2 regions of the Shewanella zhuhaiensis genome follow, and region 1 is predicted to be linked to the other one. Evidence: riboswitches for the same ligand, from Rfam matches in the RefSeq annotation. Region 1 holds a riboswitch; the other holds the start of a gene.
The links. A riboswitch is a leader RNA that binds a small molecule or an ion and turns the genes downstream of it on or off. The one in region 1 is predicted to bind cobalamin.

Region 1 (14,834 bases):
AACGACAGCCACAGACTCAAATCAGCCGTGCCCAGAAAGCCGTAGCGGAACAGGTTTATCATATAAACCACCGGGTTCAGCGCAGAGACGCCGCGCCAGAAGTCAGGCAGCAGAGACAGCGAATAGAATACCCCGCCAAGGTAGGTCAGCGGCGTCAGCACGAAGGTCGGAATAATGCTGATGTCATCAAAGCTCTTGGCAAACACGGCGTTGATAAGGCCGCCGAGGGCAAAAAGCACCGAGGTCATAAACACTGTCACTGCCACCAGCCCCAGATGCTGCACGCTTAAATCCACAAAGCACATGGCCACCAGGGTCACGATAAAGCCCACACACAGACCGCGGGCCACACCGCCGCCTACATAGCCCGCAATCATTACATAATGGGGCACGGGCGCGACGATAAGCTCTTCGAGGTTGCGCTGAAACTTGGCGCTGAAAAAGCTTGAGGCCACGTTGGAGTAGGAGTTGGTGATCACCGACATCATGATAAGACCTGGCGCGATAAACTCCATGTAGCTTACGCCGCCCATCTCGCCGATACGGCTGCCCACCAGATTGCCAAAAATCAGAAAATACAATGTCATGGTGATGGCGGGCGGCACCAGAGTTTGCACCCAAATGCGGGTGAAACGGGTGATTTCCTTGATAAGGATACTTTTGAATGCGGTCAGGTACAGCGCCTTCATGATACGGCTTTCTCCCCTTGTTGCTGGCTCTGATTTTGAACGCCTGGGGAAGGCTTGTTTTTGGCGCCTTCCACCAGCGCTACGAACAGCTCTTCGAGGCGATTGGCCTTGTTGCGCATCGACAGCACTTCTATGCCCTGGGCCGACAGCTGGGCAAACAGCTGATTAAGGCTGTGCTCCTTGGCAATATCCACTTCCAGGCTATGAACATCGGTGACACGGCACTGAATGCCATCAAGGGCGGGGGCAGCCTTAAGCTCCTGACGGATATCCAGCACAAAGGTTTCCATGTTCAGCTTGGACAGCAGCTTTTTCATGCTGGTGCACTCCACCAGCTCACCCTTGTCGATGATGCCGATATTGCGGCACAGCATCTCGGCTTCTTCCAGATAGTGGGTGGTGAGGATAATGGTCACGCCCTGGCGATTAAGCTCAGTCAAAAAGCTCCACATGGAGCGGCGCAGCTCAATGTCCACCCCGGCGGTGGGCTCATCCAGGATCAGCAGCTTGGGTTCGTGCATCAGCGCGCGGGCAATCATCAGTCGCCGCTTCATACCGCCTGAAAGCTGACGGGATGGGCTGTTACGCTTCTCCCACAAATCCAGTGCAGTAAGGTATTTCTCGGCGCGCTCCAGCGCCAGCGGGCGGCTCACACCATAGTAACCGGCCTGATTGACCACAATTTGCAGCACGGTTTCAAACTGGTTGAAGTTAAACTCCTGCGGCACCAGACCAATGCAGAGTTTGGCGGCTTCGAGTTCGCTGTCGAGATCGTGGCCAAATACCTGCACCTTGCCGGCACTCTTGTGTACCAGCGAGCTGATAATGCCTATGGTGGTGGACTTGCCAGCCCCATTGGGGCCAAGCAGAGCGAAAAAGTCGCCTTGGGCAACCTCCAGGCTGATGCCCTTCACGGCTTCAACGCCGCCTTTGTAGGTTTTTTTAAGCCCCGCAATGGCAAGCGCGGCTGGTGTGTCTGTCATCTTTATCCCCCAACAACAGGCTTAAACCAATTCAATTGAAACAAAAACGGGGGCCAAGCCCCCGAACTGCAACCGCACAAATGTTATTCCAGTGGGATTACTTTGGCGATATAAGGCAGATTGCGATACTGCTCAGCATAGTCGATGCCGTAACCCACAATAAACTCGTCCGGAATGGTAAAGCCGACGAAATCCACGTGTACATCCACTTCGCGGCGCTCGGGCTTATCGAGCAGGGTACAGAGCGCCAGGCTCTTTGGCTCGCGTACCATCAGCAGCTCTCGTACCTTGGACAGGGTGTTACCCGAGTCAATCAGATCTTCCACGATCAGCACATCGCGACCGGCGATATCTGACTGCACATCCTTGAGGATTTTCACGTCACGTGAGCTGGACATGGCATTGCCGTAGCTGGAAACGCACATAAAGTCGATTTCCACGTGGCCATGAATACGGCGACACAGATCTGCCATAAAGACCGCAGAGCCCTTGAGCAGGCCTACCATCAGCAGGCGTTCGCTGTTTTGGTAATGAGCGTTAATACGCTCGGCCAGTTCATTGAGTTTTTGGTCAATCTCGGCGGCCGAGATCATCTCTTCGATGGTGTGTTTCATAATACTCTCAATTATCAGATGCTTGTGTGGCACCTTCGCCACCATAGCCCCAGCGGTTGGTCAGGCTGTGGTCTATGCCCAAATGGTCAAGTATGCGTGCGACGAGGAAGTCTACCAGATCCTGCACCGATTTGGGATTGTGGTAAAAGCCGGGCGCTGCCGGCATCACCACGGCGCCAAGCTGGGTCAGCTTTAACATATGCTCAAGATGGATGGCATTAAAGGGGGTTTCCCTCGGCACCAAGAGCAGCTTGCCGCGCTCCTTAAGCACCACATCAGCAGCTCTTTCCAGCAAATTATTGCTCATGCCGGTAGCCACGGCGGCCAGTGTGCCGGTGGAGCAGGGGCAAATCACCATCTGTTTGGGTGCGGCCGACCCCGACGCCGGCGGCGAGAACCACTCATCCTTGCCAAGCACTATCAGCTCACCGGCCTCAGAGCCGATAAAGCTGCGGATCTGCGCCTCGGCCTTTTTGCCATCGGCCGACAGTTTCAGCCCTTCTTCCGTGGCAAACACCACCCGGGCGGCGCTGGAGATCATCAGAAATACCCGATAATCGGCCTCGAGCAGACATTTGAGCAGCGTCAAACCATAGGGCGCACCAGAGGCGCCGGTCCAGGCCAGGCTGATGCTGTTTTTCTTGGGTGTGAGCGGCGCACTCATGGATCGTCCTCTTAAACCTTATCCAGCGTCTCAGCGATAACCTGTTTCAGCTTGCCATGAATACCGCCAAAGCCGCCGTTACTCATGACCACCAGATGATCGCCCGGACGTACCTCTGCGGCCAATTTGGCCACCAGAGTATCAATATCATAGTCCACATCCACCGGCAGCGGCGCAGCGTCCATGGCCTGACGGATATCCCAGTCGATATTGTCGGCCTGATACAAAAATGCCTTGTCAGCCAGGGTCATGGAACGAGCCAGGGTATCCTTGTGCACGCCGCGCTTCATGGTATTGGAACGTGGCTCCAGCACCACCAGAATACGGGCATTGCCGACCTTGGCTCTAAGGCCCTTCAAGGTGGTTTCAATGGCCGTGGGATGATGGGCAAAATCATCGTACAGGCTTACACCGGCCACCTCGCCCAGAAGCTCCAGACGGCGCTTGGGCGGGGCAAATGCACTGAGCGCCTCAATGGCAGCGGCAGGCTGCACGCCAACATGACGCGCGGCCGCAATGGCCATAACGGCGTTTTCCATGTTGTGGGCACCGATAAGCTGCCAGTCCAGTACGCCCTGTACTTGTGCGCCAAACAGCACCTCAAACTCGTGGCCATCTGCCGCAAGGGGACGCACCGACCAGTCGGCGCCATCGTTGTGGCTGAAAGTCTCCTGCTCGCTCCACAGGCCCCTGTCGATCACCTCGGCCACCGCCTTGCTGTCTTTGGGCCAAATAACCTTGCCGGTTCCGGGCACGGTACGAATGACATGATTGAACTGGCGCTGAATATCGGCCAGGGAGTCGAAGATATCGGCGTGGTCAAACTCGAGGTTATTAATCACCAGAGTGCGCGGCTGATAGTGCACAAACTTGGAGCGCTTGTCGAAAAAGGCGCTGTCGTACTCGTCGGCCTCTACCACAAAGAAGGGCGAGTTACCGAGCCGCGCCGACACCCCGAAGTTTTGCGGCACGCCGCCAATCAGGAAGCCCGGCTCATAGCCACAGGATTCCAGAATCCAGGCCAGCATGCTGGAGGTCGAAGTTTTGCCGTGGGTGCCGGATACCGCGAGAACCCAGCGCCCCGGCAGAATATGATCGCGCAGAAACTGTGGCCCTGAGGTATAGGCAAGGCCCTTATCCAGCACGGCTTCCACACAGGGATTGCCGCGGCTCATGGCGTTGCCTATCACCACCAGGTCCGGCGCAGGTTCCAACTGAGAAGGGTCAAAACCCTGAATTAAATCAATGCCCTGCTCTTCAAGCTGGGTGCTCATTGGCGGGTAGACGTTGGCATCCGAACCCGTGACCCTGTGGCCCATAGCCCGTGCCAGCAGCGCCAGGCCGCCCATAAAGGTTCCGCAAATTCCGAGAATGTGTACGTGCATAGATACTGTCCATAGCGGCCTTAAGGCCCAACGCAATGAAAAATCAGCGTCATTGTACAGACCCGAACCGGCAAAGGCGAAACTTGTCGCCAGAAATGCCGCCCACCTCGCCAACGCCCAGAATCACAACCCCAAGCCAACGGCTTTCCCATATGGTCATATCCTGTTCCCCAAATCGGGAAACCTCTGGCTCATACAAACCCTAACAAACTGTTTTATTGGTAAATATTTTTTGGCATAGCTTTTGTCTTTGTTTGACTCTATTCAAATGAAAAGGAACCTTCATGAAAGTCATCTTGCCCCTGCTACTGATAGCCTCCGCAGCCAGCACTACCCTACTACCGATTAACGCTTTGGCCACAGAACTCCAAAAACACTCCACCTCAGAAGGCATCAATCTGTGGACCGATGGCACAGGAGACAGCGAGCAGCTGAGCCATGATTTGCAGCAAGCAAGAACCAGCTTTGCCAAATACCTTATTGAGCCAACGCCTCTGAATGTGGTTTTGGTGAAAGACGGTGCGGCCCTGTTGAACCTTAAGAAAACCTCCGAAAACACCACCACGGTTTTGCATCTCACCGGGGAGACGCTGATGGTCAAACCGGACCGGCAGTCGCAGGTAGTTCGCCATGAGGCCTGCCATGTTATGGCCATAAATGGCTGGGTGCAGGCGGGGCTGGCAAAGGGAGAAACCCAAGGTCTGGCTTATGGTCATCCCAAGGTTGCCGACTGGCTGGATGAAACCCTGGCGGTCATGTGCGAACCCGAAAACAGTCGCCTGCAAGAGGAGTTCAGCCCCATCCCCCTGGAGCAATTTATGGCAATGCCCCATCCGGTCATGGCGCAGATGCAGCAACAAATACTAGCCATGCAACAACAAGCGAAGCAACAACAGGCAGCAGGTGAAAAAAGCCCCATGGTGATGGTGCTTAAGGAGCAAAAGACCATCGACCACGCGGTGGACTTCTATATACAAAGTGCCTGGATAAGGGAGTTCATTCTGGCAGAGCTGGGGAGTTCGGGCCTCAAATCCCTTTACCTTGCCGTGGCACAAGGGCAGGACCCAGCCGAGTATTTAAAGGCAGCCATGAATGCTGACAATTGGCGACATCTGGACCAGAGATTCCACACTTTTCTCATCGATAAGGCCAGACTTAGCAGCACCAAGCCTCAAGACGCGAGCTGCAACCGGCACTCTGATCTCAAGCCGCCCTCAGCGTAGCTGCGACACGAATGGGGTGACATAGTGACGGCAATGCCGTCAAAAGATTCCCCCCTGAGCGTATGTTCAGTACGTGATGGGGTGAAATCTTGCAGACAAAACAGTCCGATATCCGAGTGGCGGGTAATACTCAGCACAGTGATCGCGGCTGTGGCAAAGCTGTCAAAAGATTTCAGCCCCTGAGCGTACGTTCAGTACGTGATGGTGAAATCTTGCAGACAATTCCGACACACTCGTCGTCAACGGGAAAACGTCAGCACAGTGATTGGTGTTTTTGGCAAAGCCGCCGAGCGGCGACAGACCTGAGCGTAGTAGCGCTACGTGATGGGATGCGCAGTGACGGCAATACCGCCAAAACGCCAATCACGAAGCTAAGATCAGTAGTCGAAACCGGGCTGGGCTTTCACGCCAGCCTCAAACGCATGCCTCACACACTCAATCTCGCTCACGGTATCGGCAAGCTCCAGTAGCTGCCGATGGCAATTGCGACCTGTCACTACGACATGCTGCATGGGCGGACGGCTTTTAAGGGCGCTGAGCACCCGCTCCAGATCCAGATAGTGGTAACTGAGCATATAGGTGAGCTCATCCAGCAGGATAAGGTCGATGCGCTCGTCTTTAAGCCAAATCTCGGCCTGTGCCCAGGCCTTTTCGGCCGCCTGGGTATCGGTTTCGCGGTTTTGAGTATCCCAGGTAAAGCCGGTGGCCATCACTTCGAAAGGCACGCCTGCGCCTTCGAGCAACTTACGCTCACCGCAGTCCCAGTTGCCCTTGATAAATTGCACTACAGCCGCCTGTTTGCCATGGCCAACAGCGCGGGCAACAGTACCGAAACCAGCGGTGGTCTTGCCCTTGCCGTTGCCAGTAATCACCATCAGCACGCCTTTCTCTATGTTGGCGGCGGCTACCTTGGCGTCCACGGCCTCTTTCACCTTCTGCTGGCGAGCCTTATGGCGTTCATCTCCACGGGCCTTGGCGTTGTTGTCGGTCATGCTGTTTCCTAACTGGTTATCGCGTTGATAATTATAAAAAGATGGCCTTAAGCCGGTTCATATCCAGATGCTGCTCCAGGGTGTCGGCGAGGCGATTGAGCTGCTGCTCACGGTGCGCATCCAAAGATACTGCTACCTCTTCGCCCTGATAACCCGCCCAGGCAAGCACAGCACTCAGCGCCTCGGGGGTATCAAAAATCCCATGCAGATAAGTACCGAACACCGCCTCATCGTCGCTGATGCAGCCCCTGTCTGAGGCCGGGTTACCGGCGTCATCGGTCAAAAACAGCGGCCGGGTCAGCTTGCCGAGCACACTGGTGTGGCCGCAGTGAATTTCATAACCCTTCAGCGCCACATGGCACTCGCCCAGAGTCAGTTCACCGGTCACATTGGCCAGCACCTTGCCGGGCTTAAGCTCGGTGATAAGCGGCAAAAACTCCAGCCCCTCGCTGCTGCCGGGGGCCTCCTCTATGCCCTCGGGGTCATCGATTTCCAACCCCAGCATCTGATAACCACCGCAAATGCCCAGCAGTTTGCCGCCGTACCTTAAGTGCTTTTTAAGCGCCTTATCGAACCCCTGCGCCTTGAGGCATTCAAGATCCGCCCGTACATTTTTGCTGCCGGGCAGTATCACCAGATCGGCACCCGCCAGGGCATCCGGGCTGGTGTTCTGGATCTGCAGATAATCGAAATCCACACCGGGGTGCAGCCGCAGCGGGTCAAAGTCGGTGTGGTTGCTGGTTCTTGGGTACACCAGCACCCGCACCTTAATGCGCTGGTCTTGGAGGCTCGAAGGCGTAAAGGGCACCAGCGCATCTTCGGCATCCAGCAGCAAATTATGCAGATAAGGCACCACGCCCAGCACAGGCTTGCCGGTATGGGCCTCAAGCCAGTCGAGCCCGGATTGAAGCAGGCTGATATCACCGCGAAAGCGGTTGATGACAAAGCCTTTAACCCGCTCACGCTCCGACTCGGACAAGAGCGCCAGCGTGCCCACCAACTGAGCAAATACCCCGCCTTTGTCGATATCGGCCACCAGGATCACCGGGCAATCCACCGCCTCGGCAAAGCCCATATTGGCGATATCGTTTTCACGCAGGTTAATCTCGGCGGGGCTGCCGGCACCTTCCACCAAAAGGCAATCATATTGCCCACACAATCGTTGATGGGAGTCCAGCACAGCCTCCATCGCCATGGCTTTATATCCCTTGCCAGCCTGGCCAAAAAACTCGGCGGCTTCCAGGTGAGATAAGGCCTTACCCTGGACTATCACCTGGGCGCGGCTGTCGGAGGCGGGTTTGAGCAGAATCGGATTGAAATCTGTGTGTGGCTCAAGGCCACAGGCAATGGCTTGCAGCGCCTGGGCGCGGCCAATCTCACCGCCGTCTGTGGTGACAGCACTGTTGAGCGCCATGTTCTGTGGCTTGAAGGGTGCGACCTTAACGCCCTCGCGGGCGAGTATCCGGCACAGACCGGCCACCAGGGTGGTCTTGCCGGCATCCGAGGCGGTGCCCTGGATCATGAGTGTGGCGCATGCCATGGGTTATCCTCCCATTTGGGGCAACTTCTTTGCTTTCCTGATAGTTACCGTTTCATCCTTGAGGCTTAGCGGCAATCCGGCCACCACTAAGGTGACCTTGTCAGCGAGGGCGGCGATGGCCTGATTTAGCCTGCCCGCTTCGTCAACAAACTGCCTGCTGAGCTCGCCAAGGGGTACTATGCCCGAGCCCACCTCATTGCTGATAAGAATAAGCTGCCCCTGAAATCCTGCCAGTGTGGCCAGCAGTGCATCACGGGCATCGGCAATACCATTGGGGTTCGAAACAAGACACTGGGTGAGCCAGAGCGTCAGGCAGTCCACCAGTACAGGTTTCTCGCTGCGTGCCAGTTCATCGAGGCGCCTTGATAAATCAAATGGCGCTTCAATTACTTGCCAGTTAACACCCGACTCGAGCCTGTCGAGTTTGTGGCGCTCGATGCGTGCAGCCATCTCGCCATCACCGGCAAGCGCAGTGGCAAGATAAATGCCTTCATTCGCCAGTTCGCGGACACAGTTTTCGCCAAAACGGCTCTTGCCGCTGCGGGCACCGCCAAGTACCAGATGGATCACGACTGGCTCCAAAGAAGCAGCAATGCCAGATACAGCGCCAGCTCGAGGATTTGCTGGCAGGCTCCCAGAGTGTCACCTGTGTAGCCGCCGATATGACGCTTCTGCCAGCGGCCAAGCAGGCTGCGGGTGATAAAAAGGGTCGCCAGAATCACCAGCGTGGCACCAATGCCGGTGAGCAGCAGACACACCACAGCGGCGCTCAGCATCAAAAACAGCACCTCGTCCCAGTGCATTGATTGCGCCAGCGGCTTGGATTTACTGGCATCGTCATCCCGCACATAGGTGTGGCTGAAAATAAAACTGGCGGCAAAAGCGCGGCTGAGGGTATGGCCCAAAATCAGCGCGCCCACCACGCTGGACGCTGAATAGAGCGCGAGTTCACTGAGTAGCTGAAACTTAAACAGCAGCGCCAATATCAGCGCCAGAGCACCATAACTGCCAAGGCGGCTGTCTTTCATGATGTCCAGCTTGCGCTCACGCTCAAAAGCGCCGCCAAAACCGTCGGCGGTGTCGGCAAGACCATCTTCATGAAACCCACCCGTAATAAGCACCGACGCCACCATGGCCAGCACCACCGCCACGCTGGGCGGGAACGCCAACTGCGCCAGATAAAACACCAGCGCCGACAGCAGCCCAACCAGGGTGCCCACCAGTCCGAAATAACGGCTGGCGCGGCTAAGACCTTCGAGGCTGTATTCCAGCCGTACCGGCACAGGGATACGGGTAAAAAAGGTGAGCGCCAACAAAAACAGCTCGAGTTCACGCTTGAATGACATACGTCTTATACCTTCTCAATCCCTGCATCATCGAAACTGGCCATTTCGCGGTAGAAGTTGGCCGCCGCCTGCACCAAAGGCAGCGCCAGCGCCGCGCCAGTGCCTTCGCCCAGTCTGAGCCCCAGGTCCAGCAAGGGTTCGGCCTTGAGGTGCTCAAGCATCAGCCCATGGGCACGCTCGCCGGAGCGGTGGGCAAAAATCAGATAATCGCGGCACTCAGGGTGCATTTTCACCGCCGCCAGCGCAGCGGCCGTGGCAATAAAGCCATCGATAATCACCGGGACGCCAAGTTCTGCCGCCGCCAGTACCGCGCCGGTCATCTCCACAATTTCAAAGCCGCCGACACAGGCAAGCACAGATTGCGGACTGGTTAAGGTGTCCAGATGTAACAGCAGCGCCTGCTCCACCAGCATTTGCTTGCGCTTGAGGGTGGCGGCATCCACGCCGGTGCCGCGGCCGACACAGTCTTTGGCTTCAAGCCCCAGCAGCGCGGCCATCATAGCCGCTGCGCTGGAAGTATTGCCAATGCCCATCTCGCCCAGACCAATCAGGTTACTGCCCTCGACAACATGGGCTCTGACCCGCTCGCGGCCGAAATTAAGGCCGTGTTCCACCTGACCAAGGGTCATGGCAGCACGCTTGTGGATAGGGCCAGTGCCCGCCCCCAGGCGACAATCTGTTACCCCAAGACTTGGGTCCGGCGCCGTTAACATACCGGCATCGATAATTTCGATTTCCCAGCCAAGCTGACGACAAAACACATTGATGGCCGCGCCGCCACGGGCAAAATTCGCCACCATCTGCGCGGTCACTTCCGGCGGCGCAATCGACACTCCGGCATTGGCAATGCCATGGTCGGCGGCAAACACCAACATGGCCGGACGACGGATCTGCGGCTCATCCCCAAGCAGACGCACCAGCGAAGCGGCGAGCCCTTCAAGCTGTCCCAAGGCGCCGGGAGGCTTGGTTTTGCCATCGATGCGCGCCTGAATGTCCGCATCCTTTTGCCTGTCCGGCGGTGTTATTTCAAACATTGCCTATCCTTATTCAAATCCTTTTACAGCTTGTTATTGACCTTTGCGACCAAGCAACAGCAGCAGGAAAAATCCACTGCCTATCACGGCGGTAATCACGCCCACCGGCAGTTCCTGAGCGGGCAGCAACGAACGGGCCAGCACATCCACCCACATCATAAACAGGCCGCCCATCAGCACCACAATCATAAGCGACTGGCGCCCGGGAAACATCAGCCGGGTGATGTGCGGGATCATTAAGCCGACAAAACCAATGCCCCCGCAACTTGCCACCAGCACTGCGGTCATCAGGGAACACATCAGCAGGCTGACTATCCTGAGCCTCGCCACCGGCACCCCAAGGCCATGGGCGGTTTCATCCCCGGCCGAAAGCGCCAGCAACTGGCGACGCATCACAGATAAAAAGCCAACAAACACCCCGAAGATGGTCCATGGCAACCAGAGCAGATCCCAACTGGCGCGGGCAAAACTGCCCAGACTCCAGAAAAGCAGTGAAGCTGTTACCTGAGGGCTTGAAAAATACAGCAGCAAACTGCCAAGAGCGCCAAACAGAAACGAGATGGCCACCCCCGAGAGCAGCATGCGCTCCACCTGACTTTGCAGCCCAAAACCACTTAAGGCCAGCACCATCAGCACCGAAGCCGAGGCGCCGGCAAAGGCTCCCAGCGGCAAGCTGATACCAGCTGCCGCTTCTACAAAGGCGCCGCCGAACAGGCTGCTCAGACTCATCACCACAATGGCGCCGAGGGATGCCCCCGAGCTGATACCAAACAGGTATGGATCGGCAAGGGGGTTACGGGTCACCAATTGCAGCGCCCAACCTGCCAGCGCCAGACCTGCACCGCAGACAAACGCCAGCAGAATGCGTGGCAATCTGAGTTCAAGCAGAATACGGCTGTCAAGATATGGCACGTCCGCCGGGCGCTCACCAATCAGGGCATGCAGGTACACCGACATGGCTTCGCTGAACTGAATATCCGCAGCGCCAAACATGCTGGCAAGCGCAGGGGATACCAAACAGGCCAGTACCAGAGCGGCCAGCAGATAATCACGCTGCCCGAGGGGCGTAAACAAGGCGCGGATACCGCTCATATGTGCGCCCCCAGACTTCGGTCGTAGCCGTAAAAGTAATGAATAAGCGGCTTGCCGTGCTGAGGATGGGGCTCAACGGTGCAGCACACCCCAAATACGTCGCCAATCAGGGATTCGGTCAACACCTGTTTTGGCGTGCCTTTGGCAATCAGCCGGCCGTGATCCAGCAGTAGCAGCTCATCACACAGGGCACTGGCAAGGTTTAAGTCGTGGATGGTGCAAAGCACAAACACATCGAGCCGTTTCAAAAGCTCCAGCACTTCAATTTGATAGCGCACATCCAAATGGCTGGTTGGTTCATCAAGGATCAGAATCGTCGGCCGCTGCACCAGCGCCCGGGCAATCAAGGCCCGCTGCTTTTCGCCGCCGGACAACTTGCCAAAGGGCTGCTTGCCATAACCTTCAAGACCAACCTTGGCAAGCGCTTCGGCCACCGCCTTTTTGTCGGCGGCGCTGTCGGCGCCAAGCCAGCCCTTGTGGGGAATAAGCCCCATTGCGACCACGGTTTCGGTGGCAAGGTCAAAAAGCGGCGGCAACTCCTGGGGCACCACAGCCACCAGCCGGGCAAAGGCCTTGCGGGAGAAGGCATCTATGTCCTGACCATTAATCACAATGGTGCCGCTGTCGGGGCGGATAAAACGGTATAAACAGCGCAGCAGCGACGACTTGCCCGCGCCATTGGGGCCAATCACGCCGTACATGCCACGACCGCTCAGGGTAAAGCTGAGCGAGTCCAGCAGCGCCCGGCCGTTCACCTGCCAGCACAGTTCATTCACCGTGATGGCGGTGTTCATAACAGAAAATCTCCCGCGGTATAGCCCGGGGGAGCAAAGTTGATAGGCATAAAACTCCTCCGGATAACCCGTCCGGATGCATAGGTTAAGTTGCGACAGATAAAGGCAGGTATCCTGACTCGAAGCACGGCTATTAACCCATAGCACACTTGCTTCACACAGTTGCGGGCACAGTCCGGGCTGGTACCAACAGGCACTCCCCGGTTCCCTTTTCACGTCGGGTTGGCTTAGCCCCCGACACCTTTACCCAATAATGTTCAAATTTGTGGCGACCACACGGCCACTAAACTGCAGATTATCCGCGCTTTAGCGCACAAGTTCCATATTCTGCCAGATAAGCTGCCCCTGCCAACCCTGAGCAGTGGCAAACCAGCGGGTTCGGACACAGGCGCCATGGGGAATATCGAGGCGATTATAAAAACCGGCGACTCTGTTCGCCCCAAGCAAGGAAGCCATCATGCAGCGAATAACACCGCCGTGGGTCACCAGCCACAGCCGCTCGCCATCCTGCACATCGCAAAGAATCTGAGCAATAACTTCATCGACCCGCGCCTCGAAGGCCTGCATTGTTTCACCATTGGGGGGCAGCTGGTTTCCGGCGTTCTGGTCCCAGGGGGCCTGCCACCAGGCCTCTATGGGTTCTTGCTGCCACAGCTCGTTAAGACTGCGGCCATCCCAGTCGCCAAAGTCCATCTCGGCAAGGCCGGGCTGCAATTGCACCGCTTGCCCCAAAGGCAGTGCCATCGCCTCAGCAAGCTCAAGGCAGCGACGCAGCGGCGAGCTGAAAATGGCATGGGGCACTGGCATGTTGGCAGCACGCTCTGCAATGGCCTGGATTGCCGACGGCTCTGGGGCGCTGTCGGTTTTGCCCCGCAGCACACCTTCGTTCTCACACTTGCCGTGACGCCAGAATATCAGCTCACAGGAAATCATACTGGCGCTCACCTCTGGTTGTTTATCCGCACTGTTTTTTCGCACCGTGGCCTGCTTGAGCGTTACTTGCTCCGGGGCGGACTTTTCGCGTATTATGGACGTCTATACGTATAAATGTCCAAATCAAATTTCTGCCCCGGCCAAAGGCTGCGCAGAAATCCAGCGCAGCAGCCTCGCCATAGCCTGTTTCAGGCCGTAAACTGGCTTTTGGCTCTATCGGCTCTGCCGTTTAAGAAGCCCAAAGCCCCACGGGGCGGCGCATTCAGGACTGAACCTTTTTGTACTTTGCAGGTGTTTTTATGGCAACTCCAGTGTTATCCCAGGCGACCAAGGCGCTTGCCCACAGCCGTCAACAGCGACTGAACGAGGATCTCTCCAACCGCATTCTTATCCTCGACGGCGCCATGGGAACCATGATCCAGGGCCACAAACTGGAGGAAGAGCATTACCGCGGCAGCCGCTTCGCCGACTGGCACTGCGACGTTAAAGGCAATAACGACCTCTTGGTACTCACCCAGCCTGAGATAATCAAGGGCATCCACCGCGAGTATCTGCTGGCCGGTGCCGATATCATCGAGACCAACACCTTTAACGCCACCACTGTGGCCATGGCCGACTACGACATGCAGTCGCTCTCGGCCGAGATAAACCTTGTTGGTGCCCACATTGCCCGGGAAGTGGCCGATGAAGTGGAAGCCAAAACCGGCATCCCCCGCTATGTGGCCGGGGTACTTGGCCCCACCAACCGCACCTGCTCCATCAGCCCGGATGTGAATGACCCGGGTTACCGAAATATCCACTTCGATGATCTGGTAACCGCCTACCGCGAATCCACCGCAGCCCTGATTGAAGGCGGCGCCGATATCATCATGGTGGAAACCATTTTCGATACCCTGAACGCCAAGGCCGCGCTGTTTGCCATCGAATCCATTTTTGATGAGGTTGGTCTGCGCCTGCCGGTAATGATTTCAGGCACCATTACCGATGCCTCCGGCCGTACCCTCACAGGCCAGACCACCGAAGCCTTTTACAATTCGCTGCGCCATATCAAGCCCATCAGCATGGGCCTTAACTGTGCCCTGGGGCCAAAAGAGCTGCGACCTTATGTAGAAGAACTTTCCCGCATCAGCGAATCCTATGTGTCGGCCCACCCCAACGCGGGCCTGCCAAACGAGTTCGGTGGCTACGATGAAACACCCGAAGAAATGGCCGACATCATAGTGCAGTGGGCCATTGAAGGCATGCTGAACATAGTCGGCGGCTGCTGCGGCACCACCCCTGAGCATATCCGCGTTATCCGCGAAGCCGTTGAAAAGCACGCGCCGCGCAAGTTGCCTGAGCTGCCGGTTGCCTGTCGCCTCGCCGGACTTGAGCCGCTCACCATCAGCGCCGATAGTCTGTTTGTGAACGTGGGTGAGCGCACCAACGTCACAGGCTCTGCCAAGTTTTTGAAGCTGATTAAAGAAGGCCAATACGAGACCGCGCTCGATGTCGCCCGGGATCAGGTGGAAAACGGCGCCCAGATCATCGACATCAACATGGATG
Region 2 (14,834 bases), on a different contig from region 1:
CCGCAGTGCCAAACAGGGGCAACCGCTGTCAGTTATCCTGTTCGATGCCGATCACTTCAAGAAAATCAACGACCACTTCGGTCACGATATTGGTGACAAGGTATTGATGGCCATGGCCAGCTGCTCTGGCAGCCAGATGCGTAGAGGAGATTTGGTTGGCCGGATTGGCGGTGAAGAGTTTTTGGCGCTGCTGCCCAATACCACGCTTGAGCAAGCGGTTGAAATTGCTGAGCGTCTTCGCAGCAATATAGAGCGCACTGACCTGTCCAAGGTGGCCGAAGGTCTGGGCATGAGTATCAGTGCCGGGGTGGCCGCTTTTGATGCGGAAAAAGACAAGAACTTCTCGGCGCTGCTCAACCGCGCCGATCACGCGCTATACCGCGCCAAGCACAACGGCCGCAATCGGGTAGAAAAGGACGCTTAAGGAAGGTACGAATAAGTCCCTCGCTTGCTCTGCGTCGGCTTAAAGTGGATAGATGCAAGGCACAGTTCGCAGCGAATGGCCCTAGTCCTTCGCACCTCTTTGATTTCAAAAGCAGGTAACGTCGCAGATACCGCTGTAAGCCACGCCCTGCGGGGCTTTGTTAGCTACACCATTGCGGCGTTATTCAACTTCAGCAGGACAGCGGAGGCGCCCAGCCATGCCTTCAGTTGAATGCCTTGAACTGTCGCTGCTATCAAAGCCAGAGCTGTGCTACTTGTTCGCATCTTCCTCACCCCTCTGGCGTCAGTCGCCAGAGAATATGACTGCGGTCAGACTCAGGCGGCAACCTGAACCAATACTCGTACAGCTCGGCAAATCCGCCCTCTTCCTGATAGGTCATCAAGGCTTGCTGCCAGCGCTCCACCATCTCCTTTGAGGTGCCCCGTGAAAACGCAAGATACAGCTCAATCCGCTCAAGCTCGGCCAGCGGGGTTAAGGCCTGCTCACTGGTACCGGCCTGCGTCAGCAACCGGTCCACGGTCAAATCAACCTGGCACCAGAAACGCACTCTGCCCGCCAGCAATTGGCGCAGTGACTGTAAGGGATAGCTTGAGACCTCAAAATTCTGCACCCCTGCCTGCTTTAAAATACGCTCGGCGGGTGAGCCACGGTAAACCCCGAGGCTGCCCAGTTTCGATGCCTCGGTTATATCCGTCGGCAAGGCTTCATCGGATGTGAGCTTGTAAAGCATGATTCGGGCGGTGGCGATGGGGCCGACAAAGTCGAACTGGCTGCGGCGACTGTCCCGTAGCGCAGTGGAAAACAACATCACATTTGGGGTGTGGGAGGCAATATTAAAGGCCCGCGCCCAAGGCAGCATCTCGATGTCGGCGCTAACCTCAACCTTTGGCTTTAACCGCTCAACCAGCTCAACCGAAAAGCCAGTCATCCGCGACTGCTCCATGTAACTTAAAGGCGGCAGCGGCTCGGTGAGTAGCCGCAGTTGCGGCGGTACAGGCGATACCTCATCGGCCAAAGCCGAGCCCGATGTCAGCAGCAATGGCAACATCAAAGCAAAGCAGGTGAGGCCAAATCGGCGCATGGCGAGTCCTTGCGGCAGCGAAGCGTCCAATATCTCGCCCACGGATGCAGAAGCGTTTGCCGACTTAAGCAACCAAGTGCGGATAAATCATAGTTACAGCATAGCGGTCATTGCCACACCACTCCAGCACTGGCCTGACGATGATGGTAAAAGCTGCTAAGATGTCGGGGTTTTCAGCCAGCCAGTCTAATCTCATGTCCGAATCCCTCCCTTGTGCCGCCGATCTTCGTGAGCTTGCCAGCCAGATAAAAACCTGGGGCAAGGCACTCGGCTTTGCTGAGCTTGGGATCACGGACACCGACTTATCGGCCGAAGAGCCCAAATTCCTCGACTGGCTCGCCAAGGGCTACCACGGCGAGATGGCTTACATGGAAACCCATGGATTGATGCGTGCCCGCCCGCAGGAGCTGCACCCCGGCACCATTCGGGTGATTGCTGCACGTATGGATTATCTGCCCGAAAACGCCGGTTTTGCCACCAACCTGCGCGACCCCAACCTTGGCTACATTTCCCGTTACGCCGGGGGCCGTGATTATCACAAACTGATCCGCAATCGACTGAAAAAGCTTGGTGAGCAAATCGATGCCTGGCTTGCCGAGCGAGGCTTTGCATCGTCAAACTTTCGCCCCTTTGTCGACTCGGCGCCAATTTTGGAGAGGCCGTTGGCGGAAAAAGCCGGCCTGGGCTGGACCGGTAAGCACTCGCTTATTCTTAATCATCAGGCTGGCAGCTGGTTCTTTTTGGGCGAGCTGCTGGTTAACCTGCCATTGCCCATCGACATTCCCATTGCCGAGGATTGCAATACCTGCGTTGCCTGCATCAAAAGCTGCCCGACCGACGCCATAGTCGCGCCCTATGTGGTGGATGGCAGACGCTGCATCTCCTACCTCACCATTGAGTTGCAGGGCGCCATTCCGGAAGAATTCCGCCCCTTGATGGGCAATCGCATTTACGGCTGCGATGACTGCCAGCTGGCCTGTCCGGTCAACAGTGGCTCACCGCTGTCAGCTGAAGCCGACTTTCAAACCCGCCAGCCACTCAAGCTGCCGTCGCTGCTAAGCTTATTCGCCTGGGATGAAGCTACCTTTTTGCGCGAGACCGAGGGCAGCGCCATCCGCCGCATTGGCCATAAAAGGTGGCTTAGAAACATTGCGGTAGCACTCGGGAATGCGCCGGCAAGCGAAGAAGTGCTGAGCGCCCTGAACGCACGGCTCATGGATAAAAACATGGATGAGATGGTAGCAGAGCACATTCACTGGGCCATTGCCCGTCAGCAAAGTGGCCTCACTACAGAGAGTCGTAAGACGGCGCGACTGGTGCGCGCCATCGAAAAAGGCATGCCCAGAGACGCCTAAGGCGTATCCAGGGTAAAACCGATTTTCACCGTTACCTGCCAATGGGCTATCACACCCGCTTCAAGGTGACCTCGGGTTTCTATCACTTCGAACCAACGCAGATGATGCAGTGACTGCGCCGCCGCAGCCACTGCATTACGTATGGCATCGTCGCTGCTGAGGGTAGAGGAACCTGTGACTTCAACTATCTTGTAGACATGATTCATGGCAAGCCTCCTGATGGCGAAGATCCAGCCTTGGGCTGCATCTTCGGTATTGTTCCCTCAGTATAGTCCCTGATTTCAGAGCCAAGCCTCAGCCCAGGCGGCGACGCAGCTCGCGGGTGGCATCGACCATATTACGCAGCGCCGGCTCCACCTCATCCCAGGTACGGGTTTTAAGGCCACAGTCCGGGTTGACCCAAAGCTGCCGGAGCGGAATGCGCTTGGCCGCCCGTTCCATCAGCGCCACCATGGCCTCCACATCCGGTGTATTGGGCGAGTGAATATCGTACACACCCGGGCCAATTTCGGCCGGGTATTCAAAGTCTTCGAAGGCGCGCAGCAGTTCCATGGCCGAGCGGCTGGTTTCGATGGTGATCACATCGGCATCCATGGCGGCAATGGCAGCTATGGTGTCGTTAAACTCGCTGTAGCACATGTGAGTGTGGATTTGGGTATTATCCCGCACGCAGGCAGCGCTCAGCTTAAAGGAGTCCACTGCCCAGTCGAGATACGTCTGCCAGTCAACGCGGCGCAAGGGCAACCCTTCGCGGAACGCTGGCTCGTCAATCTGGATAATGGCAATGCCTGAGCGCTCCAGATCCGCCACTTCATCGCGAATCGCCAGTGCAATTTGCTTACAGATAGTCTCGCGGCTGATATCTTCCCTGGCAAACGACCAATGCAGAATGGTTACAGGCCCGGTCAGCATGCCTTTCACCGGCTTGTCGGTCAGACTCTGGGCGTACTCGGCCCAGTCGAGAGTCATCGGCCTAGGGCGAGATACATCGCCGTATATCAATGGCGGTTTTACGCAGCGGCTGCCGTAACTCTGCACCCAGCCGTTTTTGGTAAAGCCAACACCCTCGAGCTGCTCACCAAAGTACTCCACCATGTCGTTACGCTCAGCTTCGCCGTGCACCAACACATCTATGCCGAGTTTCAGCTGGCGGTCGATGGTATCGCGGCACACCTGCTTAAGCTGGTTATCGTACTCAAGGACGCTGATTTCACCTTTGCGCAAACGGCTTCTCAGGGCTCGAATGGCCGGGGTCTGCGGGAAAGAACCAATGGTAGTGGTTGGCAAAAGTGGCAGCTTAAGCCGCTGTTGCTGCTGTTGCTGACGGGCAGCAAACGCACTTTGACGCTCAAAATCGGCGCTGGTGAGTGCATCCAGCCTGGCGGCCACCGCGGCATCGGCGGCCTGGGCGCGCTCGGCGCGGCGCGCCGCACATTCGGCGGCAATCGCCGCAGCTTCAGGGCCACTGGGGACGGTCAGCAGGGTATCGAGACTTCTCAGCTCCAACAGCTTTTGCCTGGCAAAGGCGAGCTGACGCTTAAGTTCAGGCTTAAGGGTGGTTTCCACATCGAGATCAACCGGCGTGTGCAGCAGCGAGCAGGAAGTTGCCAACCACAGGCGATCGCCAAGATCTCTTGCAAGCGGGGCAATACGCTCGGCAATCACATCAAGATCGGCGGCCCACACGTTGCGGCCATTGATAAGCCCCAAACTCAGCACCTGCTGCTGTCCAAGCTTGGGCAAAAAGACCTCAAGCTGCTCCGGCGCAGACACCAGATCCAGGTGCAGCCCCGCCACCGGCAGCGCACCTATGATGTCAGCATGATGGGCCACTGAGCCGTAGTAGCTGGTCAAAAGCAGTTTAACCGACACACAGGTAAAAGCCTGGTACGCCGTGGCAAAGGCTGCCTGCCAGCTTTCATCCAGATCCAGCGCCAGCACAGGCTCTTCAATTTGTACCCAGCTCACGCCCTGAGCGGCAAAGCGCGCCAGCAGCTCAGCATAGGTAGCCAGCAGCTGAGGCAACAGGCTTAATTTATCAAACTCACTGCCGTAGGCTTTCGACAAATACAGGAAAGATACGGGGCCCAGAATGCAGGGCTTGGGGTCGTAGCCCAGCGCCTTGACCTCCTCAACTTCATCAAACAACTGAGTCCAGGCGATGGAAAAAGTTTGGTCGGCGTGAAGCTCGGGCACTATGTAGTGGTAATTGGTATTGAAATACTTGGTCATTTCCGCCGCTGCTGCGGCTTTGCCGCTTGGCGCACGGCCACGGGCAACCCTGAACAGGGTATCCAGATCCACCTTATCGCCATCGCGGTGGCGCAAAGGAATAGCATTTAAGGTCGCCGCCAGGGTCAGCACCTGATCGTAATAGGCAAAATCCCCCACCGGCAAACGTTCTACCCCAGCATCAGCCTGCCACTGCCAGTGGGTCTGCCGCAGAGCCTTGGCCTGTGCCAGTAGCTCGCTCTGGGACAACTCTCCACGCCAGTATTGCTCGAGGGCGAACTTCAGCTCACGGCGACGTCCTATCCGTGGGAAACCAAGACTATTTAATTGCATATTGTATACCTTATTGGTTTAATATGAACACAATTCAAAGAGAGACCCCTGTTAAACAAATTTTAATAGGCGTCTGGACGTCTAGAAGTTTATTGTGGTAGTCTTCTGGCAAGCAAACGAATTGCATTCACGGGCAACATGAACAAACTTCATGTGGAGTAGAGATGATAGAGCTAAGACACCTTCGCACCCTGATGGCACTGAAAGAGAGTGGCAGCCTCGCGGCCGCGGCCAAAAAACGCTTTGTCACCCAGTCTGCCTTGTCTCATCAGATTAAAGAGCTGGAAACCCGCATCAACTCGCCTGTGTTTGTGAGAAAAAGTAAACCCCTGTCCTTTACCCAGGAAGGTGCCAGATTGCTGAATCTGGCCGAAGAAATTCTGCCGCGGGTGATGGAAACCGAGTCTGTACTGAAAAAGGGGCTGGAGAGTGATGCCAACCTTATTCGGGTTGGGATTGAATGCCACAGCTGTTTTCGCTGGTTGATGCCTGTGATGGAAGCCTTCCGGGCAGAGTTTCCTGACTCAGATCTGGATCTCTCCAGTCGTCACCTGTTCGACTCCCTCAACGCGCTGGAATCTGGCGAGCTGGACATAGTGCTGACGTCCGATCCTGTGCCCGGCCACCAACTGGCTTATCAGCATCTGTTTGATTTTGAAGTGCGTCTGGCTGTTGCCAACGAACATCCGTTGGCCAACAAGCCACAGGTGCTGCCACGGGATCTGGAAGGACTGCCGATTATCAGCTATCCAGTACCACTGGAGCGCCTGGACTTGTTCAGGCTGTTTCTGGAGCCTGCTGGCGTTACCCCGGGGGTGCAGAAAACCTGCGACCTCACCTCGGTACTGCTGCAACGCATCGCCTGCCAGGATGGTATTGCCGCCCTGCCAAGCTGGTCAATCAGCGAAGCCCAGGGACTCAGCCTGACCAGCGTGCGCCTCGGCGCTGAGGGCTTAAAACGCCCCCTGTTTGGCGCCTACCGTCGTGGCAGTGCCAACTCAAGTCAGCTGCAACGTTATCTGGAACTGGTTGCCGCAGAAGGCATTGCCCGCCAGCCGCGATAACAGCCGATTTATAGAAAAGTACCCATAAAAAAAGCCTGCAAATGCAGGCGTTTTTTTAGCATTCTTACAGTGGATTCAGCAGCAACCCACGCATCGACAACACCCGTCGCAGCACCAGACCGGCTGAGTTGGGGTTTCGGGTCTGACGCAGGTTGTGAGCAATCATAAACTCTTCTTTAAGCTCCTCATCCAGCCCCAGTGAATCAAAGGCTTCCAGCGTCAGCGTCTGCTGTTGGGTATCTATGATTTGCTTGATGATACTGAGCGGGAACGACTCTTCCGACTCAGCATTGAGATAAGCAAAGGCGGTCAGCGCAATGATTTGGCCGAACACGCTGAACAGCGCCAGAGTTTGCACTTCATCCGGGTCTATATGGCTGCCGACATCTTTTAAGCTGTCGACCGCAGAAGCAGCAATGCTCTCGGTCAGGCGCCAGTAGCCCTGCACCAACTTTTTGTACGGCTGGGGCAGCTCATCGAGGCGCTCTTTGAGGTAAAAACTGAAGGCATAGCGGTAAATGTTGACCTGACCCAGGCGAATAAGCGCATCCTTAAGGCTGCGGTTTTTGCTGTTATTGGCTACACCACCAGCGTGAGCAGTGGTAGAGCGCCACAACAAATGCGCCGCCAACGCGGGATCGCTGGACACTATGTCCACCACATTACGCACATCACCGTCTGCGATGATGGCCTTTTTCAGCGGGATAAGGATCCCGCGACGACCAATGACCTGTTCTTCATTGGCAATGATCGCCCTGATTTGAGAAAAAACCTGATGCTCAAGCTCAGTCATGAAACTAACCTATTCTTGTCCGGGCAACGAAATAAGACCTGACCAACACCCGCCCTGGTTATTATTATCGGGGAATTTACCCATAAAATCCTGTTCTCGGTCAAGTTGATTTCCCGGGGTTTGCACTTTTTTAGCCACATGTCATCAAAAGGCACCACTTTGGCTCGCCAAACGGTAAATATCGTCGGCCAAAACCCGGTAACCAGCGTCATTTAAATGAACAGTGTCCGATTTCATGGCGCTGTCAGTCAGGAGCTTGGACAGGGTGTCTTCCAGCAGCGGCAATGAATACTCATCGGCAAGTTCAGCATAAAGGTCCGGTGGCGATAAAAACAATTGCCTGTCGGGTACGGCCACCAACAGCACCGGAATTTGCCTGCCCTGAGCTTCCCTAATCATAGCCGCCAAATTGGCTTTTAGGTCGACCTTGTCGAGGTTTCTGAGAATATCATTGCCACCTTCGAGTAAGATCACCATATCGGGATGGGATTCTTCCAGCACCTCGGCAAAACGGGTAAGCCCTTCGGCGGTGGTTTCACCGGAGATCCCGCCATTGATGACTTCACAGTCACACAGACGGGCCAAGTGCGCCGGATAATCGCCGTCATCCGGGGCACCAACACCCACGGTGAGACTGTCGCCAAAAGCCAGCAGCCGGGCATTCTCGCCCAAATAAGGCAAACGCGGACCGCCACAGGCGCTCAGCATCAATATGATGGCCAAACAATATCTCAGTCGCACAGCTGTCTCCCTTTCAGTACACCTGTTATCGCCGAAAAAAAAGCCGGACACAAGTCCGGCTTTTTGTTTTCAGGCGTTTATCAGTAGCGCACGCCCAAGGTCAGACTGATCTTGCGGCCTTCGCCGGGATAATAGCCATTGCCCCACTCGCTGTAATAGCCAGAAGCGGCGTATTGCTCATCGAACAGGTTATCCACCCGCAGGCTGGCATTGATGGCGTCGATGTTGAAGTTCAGTGCCGCATTGGCAAGCCAGAATGCATCCAACTGGTTGCCTGCGTTGGCATTGTCACCCTCAACAAAGCGGCTGCCGGTATAGCTGGCGTCCAGATACAGCTGCCAGTGCTCTGCAAGGTTCACACCTGCAAAGGCGCGGCCGCTGTGTCTGGCCACCCAGGACAGCGCCTTACCGTCATTGGGGCCTTTGGTAAATTCGGCATCTGTGTACTGGTAGTCCAGCCCCAGTTTAACGGCATCGCTGATTTGCCAGTCCCAATCCAACATTGCGCCATAACGGCGGGACTCATCGGCGTTGACGTTGGATCCCTGGAAGAAACCGCCGGTTGGCGTTTCGGCGCTGGGGTCGAATACGATTTCATCTTCCAGCGACAGGCGATACAGGCTCAGACGCAGCGCCTGGGCATTGCCCAGATAATCCCAGCCCGCTTCGTAGCTGCGGCCGGTTTGGGGTCTTAAGCTGCCCTGGGAGGTGTAGGCCTGCTCATCGACTTTGGCAAAGCGGAAGTTATCTTCTGCACGCAGATAAAAGCGGCTTGCATCGGAAGGGCGATAATTGACGCCAAGCTCCAGCGCGTGGGCATCGTTGTCAAGCTCGCCGCCATTGGGGAAGGTATTGCCATCACGAATGTCATCGGTCACTTCGGCGTAACGGCCACCCACCACATAGCTGAAATGCTCGGTCAACGGCACGCTGGCCTGCACAAAACCAGCCCACAGCTTTTGGGTGTTGCCCCGGCTCATGTAAGCAGATTCAAATTCCGACTCGCCGCGGGACAGGTCAAAGCCCGTGATAAGCTTCAGCTCTCCGGCACGGGTCTGATATTTGCCGATAGCCTTGGGCGAGAATGCCAGCAGTGAACGCTCAGTGGTGCCCTGACCACCCCAACTGATGTAGTTCACCTGGGTGTCGCTGTAATCCACATCGGCGCCCAGGGCCCAATGTTCGGTTAACTGATGCTGATAACCACTGCGGGCCGCTTTAGTGATTTCATGCTGATAATCAGTGGCATTGTATTCATTGGCCTGACGCGGATTGTCGTTTAGCTGTGCTTCATTCAGCGAGCCTGCCAGCTGTCTGTCGTTGTCGAAATACGAAGTTTCGGCAAAAAACTGATTGCTATCCCCCCGGTACTCGAGGCGACCCAGCAGGCTGCCGGTCTCGCTCTTGGCGTGATCGCGGTAGTTATCACTCTTATCGAAATGACCACCAAAGAAGGCATGCCAGCCAGCACCGATTTCGGTGGCAAAATCGGCCGAGGCATTGAGGCTGTTAAAACTGCCGCCACCTATACTGGCGCCGCCGCTCTGACCTTCCGGGCGCTTGGTGATGATATTAATCACACCGCCAACGGCCTGGTCGCCGTAGAGCACACCGGCACTGCCGGAGAGGATCTCAATTCGTTCAATCTGGCTGACAGAAACCGCCGACAAACTCGGGGCTGCGATATCGATGTTATTCAGACGACGGCCATCAACCAGAATCAAGGTGTTGTTGGCAGCCTGGCCAGCACCAAAGCCTCGCATGGCAAACACGGGGCCTACTCCGTTATCGCTCACCTGAATGCCACTTTGACCGCGCAGTACACCCGCAAGGTCGGTGGCACCGCTGAGAGCTATCTCTTCAGCGGTAATCACTGCCACATTGGCGGCAATATTCAACGGGGTGTCGAGCTGGCGACCGATCACCACCAGGTGTTCGTCGGCAAGGGTTTTGGCGTCAGCATCATCAAGAGTTGCCACGACGGCAGAGGATCCGGCAAAAGCTGCAGGAGCAAGCAAAGCGCCCACGGCCAGTGCGATAAAAGAAGGTTTGGTTCCCATTTTCCTTTTTCTCCTTCAAGGGAAACGGGGCAGGTTGTCGGCGGCCCAAAGGGAGCCACATGTGCGGATCTGCCCACCGAAATCCACAGCAAAACCTCTTTTGGGCCGGTCTCCGGACTCAGGCAAAACGCCATTACCGTTGCGGGGGCAGTGTCGGATTTGCACCGACTTCCCGATTCTCCCGCCAATGCGGGCACCCAAAGGGTTGACTTAAAAAATAACCGCCCGAACTCGGCGGGCGGCGCATTATAGACGTCTATACGTATAAATGTCTAATACCTTTGTATTGCCTTACTGGCGTTTCACTTCAGCCTGAGTGGCAACATAGAGGCAATAAATTCAGTATGGTTAGCGGGTGTCAGCGGAATATTCTGCGCGCCAAACACCTGGCCTCGCATGGATTTGTGCATCAGCAGCAATTGCCCCGGGCGCAGGAAAACCGTGTAGTAACCCACCTCACCTTCCGGCTCGCTGAAAAACGGCCGCTGATTTTCCATGGATTGGTGCTGATTGGGCATCCGGCTGCACCCCAAGATGCCATGAAAGCCCTGATGACCATCGAGCTGGGTTTCGCCCAACTTGTGGTAAGACGACTCACCTTCACAACTGCGCTGATACTGGCTTGCCAGGCTATCGAGGAACACTTCCGGCGACGGCGCTTCACCGGCCAGTTTAAAGCTTTGAATACAGATGAGGGCGCCCCATTGATTGAGGTTTTCGCTCGCAGGCACAAACTCGGAACTGACCATGTCTGCGCGGCTGTCCTGCGCCGCCTGTTTCCAGCCGTCCGGCAATTCAAATGAGAAAGGGGCACCAAACAGAGATAACTCCTGGGTTTGGGCCTGGACATTCGCTGCGGCAAACAGGGCGAACAGAGGGAGCAGATATCGGGTCATCGTCAGCTTCCGTGATAGTCGATGCCGTTTCATCCTGAAACGACTGAAAGACAAGGGGAGGCAATGCCTCCCCCGGATGTATCAGGCCAGCGCCTTAGGGTTGGCACCGTAATCGTTTTCGTCCTGGCTGTCCTGGCAGTAGAAAACTATCAGTACGATAGCGCCAATCAATGGGATAAACCCGATTAACTGCCACCAACCGCTGCGACCCGTGTCGTGCAGACGGCGGGCACCGATGGCCAGAGAAGGTAGCAACAAACCAAGCGAGAAAATTGCGGCGATAAATGTCGTGCCCAAAGCCATATCAATACCAATAGTCACAACATAAAAAATCAAGTAGAACAGGACGAACATCCAGTATTCTTTGCGACGGGCGCGACCTGTAAAATCAGCGTACTTTTTCAGTGCACCAATAAAGTATTCCATGGTTTCTCCTTAAAAACGGGCAATCTCGCCCCAAGTTACCGCATAAAATACGGCTTTATCCTTATGATTCATTCACCTGCTGTTGGCAGGTGGCGATACTTTAACATAGACAGCACATTTTCAAAGCATGAAAAGTCCGCCTAATGATTAAGGCGAACCAAGGTCGTACCAGCTTAGATAACAAATGTAAATAATTCCCATTTGCATAAAATCAATTGCTATTATCCTGCCGATAACTCAAAAAAGGATAAGCATATGCGACACTTCACTCTGGCTTTGCTGCTCGGCAGCAGCCCCCTGGCAGCACCGGCTTTTGCCTCCGACTGCGAACTCAGTATCAGCGCCAACGACGCCATGCAATTCAGTGCACAGGAGCTGACGGTTCCGGCCAGCTGCAAACAGGTCACTCTGACCCTGACCCACACTGGTACCCTGCCCAAAACAGCCATGGGCCATAACTGGGTGCTGACCAAAGCTGCCGATGTCCAGGCGGTCGCTACCGACGGCATGGCAGCTGGCCCCGACGCAGCTTACATCAAGGCCGATGATACCCGGGTGCTGGCGCACACGGCATTGGTGGGCGGCGGCGAGTCCACCTCTGTCAGTTTCAGCCTGGAAGGCCTGGCGCCCGCTGAGGCCTACCGCTTCTTCTGCTCTTTCCCCGGCCACTGGGCCATCATGCAGGGCAGCTTCGTCATCACGCCCTGAGAACGCCTTAACGACGCCAAAGGGGCCCTGAGAACGCCTTAACGACGCCAAAGGGGCCCAGCGCCCCTTTCTTTTGCTGCAAGCAATAGCAGGCCCGCAGCCCGACCACGTCATCAAACCCCGCTTCACGGCTGCTGTTTTGCCCGCGAAACGTATATAGTGAGCCTTTTGCCGCCGATGCAGGGAGAAGGCCAATGGCGAAACTCAGTGAAATCCATATCTATCCGGTCAAGTCCATGGCCGCGCAGAGGCTGTCTCAGGCGCGGGTCAGCAAAGAAGGGCTTGCCGGGGATCGCCGCTTTATGGTGGTGCGGCCAAATGGCGAGTTCATTACCGCCCGAACCCATCCATTACTGCAACAGATCCAGCCGCTTGGAACCGACGAAGCCATTCAGTCCGGTGAACTCTGGCTCAGGTTTACCGGTAAGCCGGATTTGCGTTTGCAAGCATCGGCCTTTCAACGCACCCAGGTACCAACCCGGGTCTGGAAAGACAGCTTCAATGGCCTGGCCACCCATCCACTTGCTGATGCCTGGGTGTCATCCATTTTAGGCGAAAGTGCACAGCTTTTATGGCTTGGCGAAACCTCCGACCGCTACCGCGAAAAGCTCGGCACCCGAGTCAGCTTTGCCGATGGCTATCCACTGCTGCTTATCAGTGATGCCTCGCTTGAAGATCTCAATTTGCGGGCCGACGCCATCAGCCAGATGAGCCAATTTCGCACCAATTTGGTGGTTTCAGACACCCGCGCCTTCGAAGAGGATACCTGGAAGCGTATTCGTATTGGTGAGGTCGAGTTCGATGTGGCCAAGCCCTGTGGCCGCTGCGTAATGACCACGGTGCAGCCCGGCACCGCCCGCTTCCATCCCCAGGGTGAACCACTCTCGACCCTGAGCAAGTTTCGCAAAAGTGCCAATGGCGATGTCAACTTTGGCCAGAATTTGATAGCCCTGAACGAAGGCACCATCCACGAAGACGATGTCATTGAGGTACTGGAAACCCAGGAGAGCGAACACTATCGCAATCTGGCTCCGGCAAAACGCGCGCTAATCCTCACCGAGAAACGCATCATTGCCCGTGATTTTTGTGCCTTCTCTTTCAAAGCCGCCGATGAAAAACCACTGCCGGGATTCCTGCCGGGCCAGCACCTGGTGTTTGCCGTGGACATCGATGGTGAGCGCCACATCCGCCGTTACAGCCTGACCCATTCCCCGGGGGACGGCCGGTATCATATCGCGGTAAAACGCACCGAAGGCGCGCATATTTCCAACTGGCTGCATGACGAACTGGCGATTGGGGGCACTCTGCTCTGCGGACGCCCCGAAGGACGTTTCAGCCCCAGGGCGGGCACAACACTGCTGCTTGTCAGCGCAGGCTCAGGTGTCACCCCCATGCTGGCCATGGCCCGCACCGCCCTGCTGAAGGCCACTCAGCAAGGCGGCGCAACAACTGATGCCAAGCCACTGTCTCATATCCATTTTATCCATCAATGCCGCAGCCAGGAGGACATCCCGGAAGCCGAGGCGTTAGGTGAACTTGCCGCCAGTGGCATGACGCTAGAGATTTGGCTGACCAAGGCCGATGACAGCTGGCAAGGGAATCGCGGTCGCTGGCTTGCTCACGAGTCAAACTGCATCGCCAGGCTTGAGCATCAACTCGCCACCACCGAAGCCTATATTTGCGGGCCCGTTGGCTTTATGCAACATGTGGAAGCCCAGTTGCAGGCAGTAGGAGTATCCCAGGCGCAAATCCACACCGAAAGCTTTGGCGGCCTGGCAGCTCCTGCTGCCAGAGAAGAGAAATCCGTCAGCATTCGCATCGCGGGCAAGGCGTTTCAAGGCAACAACCAAACCAGCCTGCTGGCTCAGGCCGAGTCGCAGGGCATCAGCATCCCCTGGTCTTGCCGCGCCGGGATCTGCGGTAGCTGTAAATGCAGGCTCGTCAGCGGCGAGGTGGTGCAGCACAAAGCCGAAGCCTTATCGGAAGCCGAGCAAAACGCGGGGCTGATCCTGGCCTGCTGCGCTGTGCCGCTGAACGATGTGGACATCAGCTTAAGTTAACTGCTGACACCAATTGAAAAAAGGCAGCCTCCGGGCTGCCTTTTTTGTACTGAATGACCTCAGGTACGAAGTTTGGCCAGTTCACTATCCTGGCGACCCACCAGTTTGGCCAGGCTCTCACTGCTTTCACGGGCGCGTTCGGCAAGCTGCATCAGCTCGGCTGCCGAGTCAGAAATGCCGGTGATGTTGCGGCTGACCTCTTCGGTGACCGAGCTTTGCTCTTCGGCTGCGGTGGCAATTTGGGTCACCTGATTGGAGATTTCATTAATCCGCTCCACCATGGATGACAGCGCTTCAAATGCCCGTTCGGTTTGCGCTGTTGCCTGCTCGGCCAGCTCCACCCCATTGTCGATAATGTTGGTGGCGCCGCTGACCTCTTGTTGCAGCGCATCAATTAAGCGACCAATGTCATCAGTTGAAGCCTGGGTTTTGGATGCCAGCGAACGAACCTCATCGGCAACCACCGCAAAGCCCCTGCCCTGCTCCCCGGCGCGGGCCGCTTCGATAGCCGCGTTAAGCGCCAGCAGGTTGGTTTGCGCCGCAATGGCACTGATCACTTCCAAAATCTTACTGATATTGGTGCTGCTGTCGGCCACCTTGCCCACGGCAATTTTCGCCTGCTGAGACTCATTGGCCATGG

Region 2: linked by a shared signal. The riboswitch ahead of MJ923_RS11720 (TonB-dependent receptor) and the one ahead of MJ923_RS02365 (ABC transporter ATP-binding protein) in region 1 are both predicted to bind cobalamin.

Annotation. Positions count from the first base shown of each region.
Region 1 covers NZ_JAKUDL010000001.1:558,267-573,100, reverse strand. Annotated here, with positions in the region: gene MJ923_RS02425 (ABC transporter permease) at 1-689, opposite strand, end outside; gene MJ923_RS02420 (ABC transporter ATP-binding protein) at 686-1,672, opposite strand; gene hpt (hypoxanthine phosphoribosyltransferase) at 1,756-2,286, opposite strand; gene MJ923_RS02410 (flavin prenyltransferase UbiX) at 2,294-2,950, opposite strand; gene mpl (UDP-N-acetylmuramate:L-alanyl-gamma-D-glutamyl-meso-diaminopimelate ligase) at 2,962-4,335, opposite strand; gene MJ923_RS02400 (hypothetical protein) at 4,620-5,558, shown strand; gene cobO (cob(I)yrinic acid a,c-diamide adenosyltransferase) at 5,936-6,550, opposite strand; gene MJ923_RS02390 (cobyric acid synthase) at 6,582-8,090, opposite strand; gene cobU (bifunctional adenosylcobinamide kinase/adenosylcobinamide-phosphate guanylyltransferase) at 8,094-8,660, opposite strand; gene MJ923_RS02380 (adenosylcobinamide-GDP ribazoletransferase) at 8,657-9,436, opposite strand; gene cobT (nicotinate-nucleotide--dimethylbenzimidazole phosphoribosyltransferase) at 9,442-10,470, opposite strand; gene MJ923_RS02370 (FecCD family ABC transporter permease) at 10,504-11,562, opposite strand; gene MJ923_RS02365 (ABC transporter ATP-binding protein) at 11,559-12,356, opposite strand; cobalamin riboswitch at 12,444-12,616, opposite strand; gene MJ923_RS02360 (histidine phosphatase family protein) at 12,663-13,334, opposite strand; gene metH (methionine synthase) at 13,589-14,834, shown strand, end outside.
Region 2 covers NZ_JAKUDL010000003.1:465,295-480,128, reverse strand. Annotated here, with positions in the region: gene MJ923_RS11760 (tetratricopeptide repeat-containing diguanylate cyclase) at 1-424, shown strand, start outside; gene MJ923_RS11755 (substrate-binding periplasmic protein) at 714-1,526, opposite strand; gene queG (tRNA epoxyqueuosine(34) reductase QueG) at 1,721-2,881, shown strand; gene MJ923_RS11745 (dodecin) at 2,878-3,087, opposite strand; gene metE (5-methyltetrahydropteroyltriglutamate--homocysteine S-methyltransferase) at 3,176-5,446, opposite strand; gene MJ923_RS11735 (LysR family transcriptional regulator) at 5,611-6,510, shown strand; gene MJ923_RS11730 (HDOD domain-containing protein) at 6,575-7,303, opposite strand; gene MJ923_RS11725 (GDSL-type esterase/lipase family protein) at 7,448-8,044, opposite strand; gene MJ923_RS11720 (TonB-dependent receptor) at 8,125-10,104, opposite strand; cobalamin riboswitch at 10,191-10,318, opposite strand; gene MJ923_RS11715 (hypothetical protein) at 10,407-11,000, opposite strand; gene MJ923_RS11710 (DUF805 domain-containing protein) at 11,082-11,426, opposite strand; gene azu (azurin) at 11,682-12,134, shown strand; gene MJ923_RS11700 (MOSC N-terminal beta barrel domain-containing protein) at 12,329-14,194, shown strand; gene MJ923_RS11695 (methyl-accepting chemotaxis protein) at 14,254-14,834, opposite strand, start outside.